DNA from 2 places in the Chelatococcus sp. GCM10030263 genome. Region 2 is predicted to be linked to the other one. Evidence: predicted binding sites of a transcription regulator. Region 2 holds the regulator's gene; the other holds the start of a gene.
What was found. The regulator LexA, encoded in region 2, represses DNA repair genes until DNA is damaged. The targets are predictions, from matches to a motif close to TGTTCNNNNTGTGTTCNG.

Region 1 (4,983 bases), on a different contig from region 2:
AGATAGGCGCGGCCCATCCGCTCGAAGGCAGCCGGCGGCGTCGGCCTGCCGCCGTCCCAGGCAGCTTCGAGCGCCTCGGCGAAGCGCAGAAAACCGCTAGCCGCCACAGCGGCCAGCAATTCGTCACGATCGCGGAAATGGCGATAGGGCGCCGCGGGGCTGACCCCCGCTCGCCGCGCGGCCTCCGCAAAGGTCGCCCCCGCCGTGCCCTTCTCCGCGATGAGATCGAGCGCCGCCTGCATCAGGGCTTCCCGGAGGTTGCCGTGGTGGTAGCCGCGCGGACCCTGTCTCGACCAGCTCATGTGAAAAGGCTTTACATCACCTGATGCCGCACGTCGATGGCGTCACGCTTCATCGTCATCGGCGAACAGACCGAACTGGCCGACCTCCCGCGACGGCTCGGGCAGGCCGAGATGGCGGAAGGCATGCGGGGTGAGCACACGCCCGCGCGGCGTGCGCTGCACGAAGCCTTTCTGGATGAGGAAAGGCTCGATGATCTCCTCGATGGCGTCGCGCGGTTCCGACAGCGCTGCGGCGATGGTCTCGATGCCGACGGGGCCGCCGCCGAAGGAAACGGCGACCGTCGTGAGATAGCGCCGGTCCATCAGATCAAGGCCCGCGGCATCGACTTCAAGGAGTTGCAGAGCTTTGTCGGCAATGGTGCGCGTGATCCTCTCGGCGCCGTCGACGACGGCGAAGTCGCGCACCCGGCGCAACAGGCGCCCGGCGATGCGCGGCGTGCCGCGGGCGCGCCGGGCGATTTCGTTGGCCCCATCGGCGCTCATGCCGATGCCGATGACGCGCGCGCCGCGGGTGACGATGAGCTCGAGCTCCTCCACCGTGTAAAACTGCAGGCGGATCGGGATGCCGAAGCGGTCGCGCAGCGGCGTCGTCAGCAGCCCCTGGCGCGTGGTGGCGCCGACGAGCGTGAATTTCGGCAGGTCGATCTTCACCGAGCGTGCCGCCGGCCCCTCGCCGATGATGAGATCGAGCTGGTAGTCCTCCATCGCCGGATAGAGGATTTCCTCCACCGCCGGGTTGAGCCGGTGGATCTCGTCGATGAAGAGCACGTCGCGCTCTTCGAGATTGGTGAGCTGGGCGGCGAGATCGCCAGCCTTGGCGATCACCGGCCCTGAGGTCGAGCGGAAATTGACCCCGAGCTCGCGCGCCACGATCTGGGCGAGCGTCGTCTTGCCGAGGCCGGGCGGCCCGACGAAGAGGACATGGTCCAGCGCCTCGCCGCGCGCCTTCGCCGCCTGGATGAAGACGCTGAGATTGGCGCGCGCCTGGGCCTGGCCGATGAATTCATCGAGCGCCAACGGCCGGAGCGATGTCTCGGTATCGTCTTCGCGCTTCTCGGCGGTCACGAGGCGTGAGGGCGTGGTCATGACGCGGGCCTACATACGATGCGCTGGCAGTAGGTTTCTCGGCCCCCGACCGTCTCCATAAGGCGCGTTGACTGACCAGCGATAGCCGCCCTCCTGCGCCTGATGCCAGACATTCGCCCCGTCTCGCGACGGCCACGACCAGCAACCAGGATTACAGTCGCAGATCTATTGTCAATCGTGATCATGGGACAGCGATGTATTTGCGTAAGAAACTTATATACTTCACCTGTCTTTTGCTCGTCGGGACAGCAAACAACGCACTCGCGGAATTCCGTCGACAGGTGGCACCGGAGACGACGCCACCAATCGGCTGGCCGAACATGTTTCCGGGACACGAATGCGACCGGTGGATGCCTGGCCAATGCGTCGATCAGGGCTCCAAGCCGCCACGACCGGCTGCCGAGCCTCCTGCGGCACGACCGTTGCCCTCCCGAGAGGATCTGCCTGCCAGCATGCGTCGACGCGGCGATGAGCGGCGGTAACCGAGACATGGGCCCCGTCACCGCGCCAGCTCCTTGAGCCCGAGGCGGATCAAGGTCGCGGTCGCCGCTTCCTCCCCGGCCTGTTTCAGCGCCGCCGCGATGGCGGCCGAGGCCTGCGGCTGGCCGTAGCCGAGATTGACGAGCGCCGAGACGGCATCCGCCACCGGCCTTGGCGCGCGGCGGTCCTCGACCGCGCCGGCGAGGCTCGCGACGATCGGGTCGACCGCGCCGAAGGCCGGCCCCTTGTCCTTCAGTTCGGCAACGATGCGCGCGGCGAGCTTCGGCCCGACGCCGGGCGCGCGCGCCACCGCGCCCTTGTCGCCCATGGCGACCGCCGTGCCGAGGTCGCCGGGGTCGAGCACCGAGAGAATGGCGAGCGCCACCTTGGCGCCGACGCCCTGCACGGATTGCAGCAGGCGGAACCACTCGCGTTCCGCGTCGGAGCGGAAGCCGTAGAGGCGGATCATATCCTCGCGGACATAGGTCTCGATCGACAAGGTCGCCGCCTCGCCTGCCCCGGGCAGGTTCTGCAGGGTGCGCGACGAGCAATGCACGACATAGCCGACGCCGCCGACGTCGAGGATGATGAAATCCTCGCCGTAAGAATCCACCACACCCTTGAGCTTGCCGATCACGATGCCGCCTCCGCCACACGCCGCGCGAGCGCCCGCGCCTGCCGGTGCTGCGCATGGGTGATGGCCACGGCGAGCGCATCGGCCGCATCGGCGTTGTCGGGCGCTGCCTTCGGCAGCAGCACGCGGACCATGGCGCCGATCTGCGCCTTCTCGGCATGGCCGACGCCGACCACCGTTTTCTTGACGAGATTGGTCGCATATTCGGCAACCGAAAGCCCCGCCAGCGCCGGCACGAGGAGCGCCACCGCGCGGGCATGGCCGAGCTTCAGCGTCGCCTGCGCATCCTTGTTGACGAAGGTTTCTTCCACCGCGACTTCATCCGGTGCGTGCCGGCTCAAGACATCGACGAGGCCGTCATGCAATTCGCGCAGGCGCTCGGCCAGGGTGAGACTGCCGGTGGACACCACGCAGCCGCAAGCGACGAAGGAGAGCCGCGTGCCCTCGGTCGTCACTACGCCCCAACCGGTGCGCCGGAGGCCGGGGTCGATGCCGAGGATGCGAATCGCGTGCGTCGCCATGGGCGGAGCCTAGCGGAAACAAAGGGCGAACGCATCTGCGGCGATGCCGGGCGGCGGTCCCTCCGCGACGATGAGAGCGGCGGTGTTCGTGAAACCCGGGGTAGTCCTCACTCCTCCATCTTCGCCATGAAGGCGTCGGAGAATTCGAAATTGCCGTAGACGTTCTGCACGTCGTCGTGGTCCTCGAGCGTCTCCATGAGGCGCATGAGCTTTTCCGCCGTCTCGTCGTCGACGGACACCGTGTTCTGCGGCTTCCAGATGAGCTTGGACGTGCGCGGCTCGCCGAACTGCGCTTCGAGCGCTTTGGAAACGTCGGCGAGGGCGCCCTGATCGCAGTAGATCTCATGGCCGTTCTCGCTCGACACCACATCGTCGGCGCCGGCATCGACAGCTGCTTCCAGCATGGCATCGGCAGAGGCGACGCCCGTCTCGAACTCGATAAGGCCGACCCGGTCGAACATGAAGGCGACGGCGCCGGTTTCCGCCAGATTGCCGCCCGCCTTGGTAAAATAGGAGCGCACGTCGGAGGCGGTGCGGTTCCTGTTGTCCGTCATGGACTCGACGATAAGCGCGGCACCGGCCGGGCCGTAGCCTTCGTAACGGATCTCCTCGTAATTCTCGCTGTCGCCGCCGGAGGCCTTCTTGATCGCCCGCTCGATATTGTCCTTCGGCATGTTCTCGGCACGGGCCGCAAGGATGGCGGCGCGCAGGCGCGGGTTCATATTGGGGTCGGGCAGGCCGAGCTTGGCAGAGACGGTGATTTCGCGCGCGAGCTTGGAGAAGAGCTTGGAGCGCACCGCATCCTGCTTGCCCTTGCGGTGCATGATGTTCTTGAACTGGGAATGCCCGGCCATGGTCTGCTCCGGCTGGCTGGTCCGGCCCGGCGGGCGCTGCCATCCCGCGTCCGGTCCAGCTTGAATGGGAATGGAGCGCCTTATAGGCCGCACGCGCGCGGAAATAAAGGCGGGCCGAGCCCTTCTTGCAGCCCATGCATGCCATGCGCAAAGCCTGCTTGCGGGGGCTTCGGCGACAGGATAGGTCCGTCCGACATTCCGCATGCCGCTGCGCTGCGGCAGGTGGCGGCTTCGCCTTCCAGCGACAGAGCCGCCCTGCCGGTGGATATGGAACGGTGATGAAGCAGCCGAAGGATGAGGACAGGCCGGAGACCCTAGGGGAGGCCCAGGCTGCTCCGGCCGGCGAGACAGCAGCCCCCGTCGCCAGCGCCGCACCCGCCGCCCACGAGGTCGGTCTCGAAGGTACGGCCCGGGCGCTCGCCTTCCTCGCCATCGCCACGGCCATCACCTTGGCGGTGCTCGACGGCGCCCTGGTCAATCTCGCCCTGCCGCGCATGGCGAGAGATCTCGCGGTCGATGCGCCGGAGGCGATCTGGATCGTCAATGCCTATCAGCTCGCCGTCACCGTCGCGCTCCTGCCCTTCTCCTCGCTCGGCGACGGCCGCGGCTACAAGCGCGTCTATATGGCGGGGCTTGCCGTCTTCACGGTCGCCTCCCTGCTCTGCGCCTTCTCGCCGACGCTGGAGATCCTGATCGCCGCCCGCGCCCTGCAGGGGCTCGGCGCGGCCGGCATCATGAGCGTCAATTTCGCGCTGGTGCGCATCATCTATCCGCCGAGGCTGCTCGGGCGCGGCGCCGGCAATATGGCGGTCGTCGTGGCGCTCGCCACCGCCCTAGGGCCTACGATCAGCGCGTTCATACTGTCCATCGCCTCCTGGCACTGGCTGTTTCTGATCAATATTCCGCTCGGCCTCTTCGCCTTCGCCGCATCGGCCCGCTATCTGCCGCATACGCCGAGCTCCGGCCGGCGGTTCGATGCGCTCAGCGCCGTGCTCAGCGCGCTCACCATCGGGCTGTTCATCCGCTCCGTCGATCTTCTCGGGTCGGGAACCGATCTTGCGATTCCGCTCGCCCAGCTCGTGGCTGCGGTGCTGATCGGCGCCATC
Region 2 (4,983 bases):
TCGGCTCCCTTGTCGGCAAGGTGACGGTCGCCGCGCCGCCCGCGCCACCGGATTTCTGGACGGCTCTCGCCATCGCCGTCGATGTTGCCCGCAACCGGCTGACGGACCGTATCGCCCAAGCCTCCGGCGGCCAGGAGGGGGCGCTCGCCGCCGCCCTGGTCACCGGCAAACGCGGGCTGATCACGGAAGACGTGAATGACGCGCTGCGTGCCGCCGGCATCTATCACATCGTCTCCATTTCAGGGCTGCACATGGCGCTTGCCGCCGGCAGCCTGTTCTGGGCGGCGCGCGCGGTGCTCGCACTCATCCCCGGCCTCGCGCTCGTCTGGCCGGTGAAGAAACTCGCGGCCCTCGTCGGCATGACAGGCGCCATCGCCTATTGCCTCTTCTCCGGCGCGGAGGTCGCCACCCAGCGTTCGCTCGTCATGACGCTCGTCATGATGGGCGCCATTCTCATCGACCGCCCGGCTCTCTCCATGCGCAATCTGGCGCTTGCGGCGCTCATCTGCCTTGCTATTCGGCCGGAGGCGCTGCTCGGTCCGAGCTTCCAGATGTCCTTCGCGGCGGTTGCCGGCATGATCGCCTTCGCAGTCCAGCCATCGGGGCTGTTTGCCGGGCGTCCCGCAGGGGCCGGAGGATTGGCACCGCTCCACGGCATCGGGCGATGGGCCTTCCTTGTCATCTTCACCACGGCGATTGCTACCATCGCGACCGCTCCCTTCAGCGCCTATCACTTTCAGACGCTGAACCCGCTCGGTCTCCTCGGCAACGCCCTGGCGCTACCGCTGATCGAGCTCGCGGTCATGCCGCTGTCGGTGCTCGGGATCTTCGCTTCCGCCTTCGCCCTCGATCAACCCGTCTGGTGGCTCATCGGCCAGGCGACGGCGCCGGTGCTCGCCGGCGCCAAAATGGTCGCCCTGCTCGACCGCTCAACCGTCATCGTGCCGGCGCTCGCGCCCGCCGCTCTCGCCTTCTTCAGCGCGGCCATCGTCTGGTCCACGCTCTGGACGACCGCCCTGCGGTGGTTGGCGATCGTCCCGGCCGCCCTCGGCGCCCTGTCGGCGCTCGCTCCCAGTCGGCCCGATGTCTATGTCGATCGCAGCGGCGCCGGTGCGGCTGTCCGGGAGAAGAGCGGACAATTGATCGTCCTCGGCCGGCCTTCCGATTTCGTTCTCGAACAATGGCTCAGAGCCGACGGCGACGGGCGCGCGACCGATGACCCGGGCCTGCGCGGCGGTGCCCTCTGCGACCGCTTCGCCTGTGTCGCGAAGCTCCCCGACGGGCGCAGCATCTCGCTCGTCCGTGACAAGCGCGCATTCCCCGACGATTGTCGGCGTGCGGTCGTCATCGTCACTCCGCTCGTCGCCCCCAATTCCTGCGCGAGTGCTACGGTGCTCGACCGCCGCGCACTCGACCAGTCGGGCGCCACCACGCTCACCGCCACCGCCGAAGGCTTTGCACGTGTCACCGCAAGTTCCACCGCGCAGCGCCCCTGGACCGGAACCAAGCCACACCGGCCAGCTTCGCCGGCGCCCGCGCCGCCCCCGCGACCACGGATCGACAATCTCGACCCACTTGATGCCATCCCTTCAGCGGCAGCCGACATCGACGACCCGTCGGGAGCAACGCCCACCGGCGATGCGCCAGGCGGCGAGGGCGATTCTCATACGCCGTGAGCGTCGACCAGCGATCAGCAGTTCTATCGCGGGCCGACCGGCAATCGATCAGTAGCGCCGCAGAAGGCTCACGAGCTTGCCCTGGATCCGCACGCGGTCGGGACCCAAGACGCGTGTTTCATAAGATGGATTGGCCGCTTCGAGCGCAATGGATGACCCGCGCCGGCGTAGCCGCTTCAGGGTCGCCTCCTCATCGTCGATGAGGGCGACGATGATGTCGCCCGTATCGGCCGTCTCCTGACGGCGGATGACAACCGTGTCGCCGTCAAGGATGCCGGCTTCGATCATCGAATCGCCACGCACCTCCAGGGCGAAGTGCTCGCCGCTGGTGAGCATCTCCACCGGCACTGCGATGGTGCTGCTGCGGGATTGAATGGCCGAGATCGGCGTGCCCGCCGCGATCCGGCCCATGACGGGGACGGGGACCATCTTCGGCGAGGATTCGCTTTCGACAGCCGCCGGTGGCAGGCTGCGCACGCGACCAAGCCCCCCCTCGACAACGCTCGGGCTGAAGCGCCCGCGCGGCGTGATCGCGCCATCGGGCAGACGAATGACCTCGAGTGCCCGCGCCCGATTAGGCAGCCGGCGGATGAAGCCGCGCTCTTCGAGCGCAATAATGAGCCGATGGATACCGGACTTGGACTTGAGATCCAGTGCCTCTTTCATCTCATCGAAGGAAGGCGGCACGCCGGTCTCGCGCAGCCGCTCGTGGATGAAGCGTAGAAGCTCGTTTTGCTTGCGCGTCAGCATCTGCCGTGAACCCCACCTTGGTCGTGGCCACCGTGGCCGAGATCATCCGGTTTCAAGATCCGATCAGGACTGTTGGCCAGATATCACTTTTGGCTAAGCGTCATTGTTGGCCAAGAGTCGGAAACAAATCATGAACGACCATAGCTGTTCCCTGTGTGTTCCGCAAGAGTTAAGGCAACGGGACGTGCATGGATAGCCTCGAGGCGTGCAGGCCCTATGCCCCCGGGGGATGAACAGGCAGAGCGGCCTCCTCGCTATTTTCCGCACTGGTCCCGTCATGGGAGAAAGTCGGCGACTGGGAGCCGAGACGCGACTGTTGCCTTTGACGGGCCCTCACGTGGCGTTTCGAAAGCCATGATTCACGCCCTCGTCGCGGTTTCAGACCTGTATCAGACCGGATTAGATACCAGTATCCTGGTGGTCCTTTTCCTTGTCCCAACGGACTTGGTGCGAACGTCGGCGGGCAACTGGCCTGACGCGGAATAATGAGACCGGCCGCAAAGTACCGCTACTCTGAACAGCGCCGCCGCTTGTCTTATAAGTTCCGAAGTGTGGAAAGAAATCACGGTTCAAGGCGAGCCGACGCTATGCCACGTTCGGCGTTGCGGCCCTGTCTAGGCCAAGCGTCGCCTGGATTCTGGGCCGTGCATCCGCCGAGGCGCTTGTCCACGCCTGAGAGCGGTTTTATCGAATGCACCACTTGCGGCTCGGCTATGCATCCGCTACGATACATGTATCACGAGATGGTGCTGCCATGACCTCAGATAAGACCGGACTGCTGGTACAAGCGCTTCGCGAGGCAATCGAGCGGGGCACTTATAAGCCTGGAAGTGCAATTCCTTCGGAGCGGCAGCTCATGGAGGAGTTCTCCCTGTCGCGGACAACCATCCGACGGGCAATCGATGAACTGGTGAGTGCCGGCCAGCTCGAGCGACGGCCTGGCAGCGGCACCTTCGTGACCGAGCCTATGCGGCCGTCTGCCGTTGCATCCAGTCACTCGCCGACACTGGCGCTGATCATTCCGACCTTCTCGAGCCCGTTCTATGGCGAGATGATCGACGGGATGGAACAGGAGGCGCGCCGTCATGATCTGCGCATCATGGCGAGCCAGTCGGCCTATTCGCCGGATAGCGAAAGCGACCACTTGTCGGCTGCCGCGGCCGATCCGGCCGTCCGGGGAGCCATCGTTGCACCGGCCCATGTCGACAGGCCCGTGCCCGGCGCATTGAGAATGGTGCAGGCCGGCAAGCCGCTGGTCTATCTCGGCCGCTGGCCGAGAGGACTGAGGACCGACAGCGTCAGCACCGACTATCTGGTCTCCGCTAAGCTCGCGGTGGATCATCTCATCGGACTAGGCCACCGGCGGATCGCCTATGTGGAAGGTGCGCCGCATCTGCCCGGTTTTTCCCCCTTCAGCGGTTACCACGAAGCGCTGAAGGAGGCGCGCATCGCGCTCCAGCAGGATCTCGTCTGCCTCCCTGACTTGCCGTCGGAGGAAGCGGGCCAAGAGGCGATCGCGGGGCTCATTCGCCGTGGCATCGACTTTACCGCCGTTTTTGCGCGCAACGATGTCACGGCGGTCGGCGTCATGCGGGCGCTGCGCGAGGCGGGGCGTCGCATTCCTGAGGATGTCTCGGTCACGGCTATCAACAACAGCCTCCTGTCGCGTTCACTCGATCCGCCGGTGACCAGCGTCGATCCTTTCCCAGCAACGCTCGGACGGCTCGCCTTCCGGCTTCTGCACGAGCGCGTCGCAGGCATCTATTCCGGGCCGCCGATTCGTATCACCCTCGATCCGACGCTCGTCGTGCGCACCTCCAGCGCGCCTCCGGCAAGATCTCAACGCAGCGACGGCTCGTTGATCACGCCCTTCATCGGCCAAGCCGCTGTTGCTGCGAGGCGATAATCGAGGGTAACGCGAAGACCTTCGGCGCGTGACGGGGGAAAGCACAATCGCCGAGATCCGGCATGCAATAGGGCTCGCTGTTTACGCGTCACGGCCTCCTGTGGGATGGGCTCAGGGCCTAAATAGTAAATCATATTCGTTATCGTCCATAAGTATAATTGAAGTTTCATAAAAGACCTCTACGAGAGAGATTATAATAATTCGAAATCCATGGGAGATGTCATGAAAGTCAGCCCGGCCCTTGTTCTGACAGCCGCGTTCCTGGCCCTGCCATTTATCGGTGACGCAGCGCTTGCCGCGCCGAAACGCGGTGGCGTCATCAATGTGGCGGTTGTCGGAGAACCGCCGACGCTCGATCCCATGGCCTCGACCACCGATCTCGTCGGCATGGTGACACAACACATCTTCGAGACGCTCTATACCTTCGGCAAGGACTGGAAGATCGTGCCGCTGCTCGCCGAAGATCTTCCGCAGGTCTCGCCGGACGGCAAGATCTACACGATCAAGCTGAGATCCGGCATCACCTTCCACGACGGCAGCGCGATGACGTCGGAGGATGTCGTCGCCTCCCTCAAGCGCTGGACGGAGGTTGCGACCCGCGGCAAGCAAACGGCGCCGAAGATCGCCGCGATCGAAGCACCCGACGATTCG

Region 1: ruvC (crossover junction endodeoxyribonuclease RuvC) is a predicted target of LexA. The motif match lies at 3,038-3,055, and genes of this name have one in related genera.

Annotation. Positions count from the first base shown of each region.
Region 1 is NZ_JBHTDB010000002.1:758,526-763,508, reverse strand. It holds gene ACFQU1_RS03425 (TetR/AcrR family transcriptional regulator) at 1-302, opposite strand, end outside; gene ruvB (Holliday junction branch migration DNA helicase RuvB) at 345-1,388, opposite strand; gene ruvA (Holliday junction branch migration protein RuvA) at 1,888-2,505, opposite strand; gene ruvC (crossover junction endodeoxyribonuclease RuvC) at 2,502-3,023, opposite strand; gene ACFQU1_RS03405 (YebC/PmpR family DNA-binding transcriptional regulator) at 3,131-3,877, opposite strand; gene ACFQU1_RS03400 (MFS transporter) at 4,156-4,983, shown strand, end outside.
Region 2 is NZ_JBHTDB010000016.1:429,718-434,700, reverse strand. It holds gene ACFQU1_RS24355 (ComEC/Rec2 family competence protein) at 1-1,676, shown strand, start outside; gene lexA (transcriptional repressor LexA) at 1,725-2,426, opposite strand; gene ACFQU1_RS24345 (GntR family transcriptional regulator) at 3,181-4,332, shown strand; gene ACFQU1_RS24340 (ABC transporter substrate-binding protein) at 4,555-4,983, shown strand, end outside.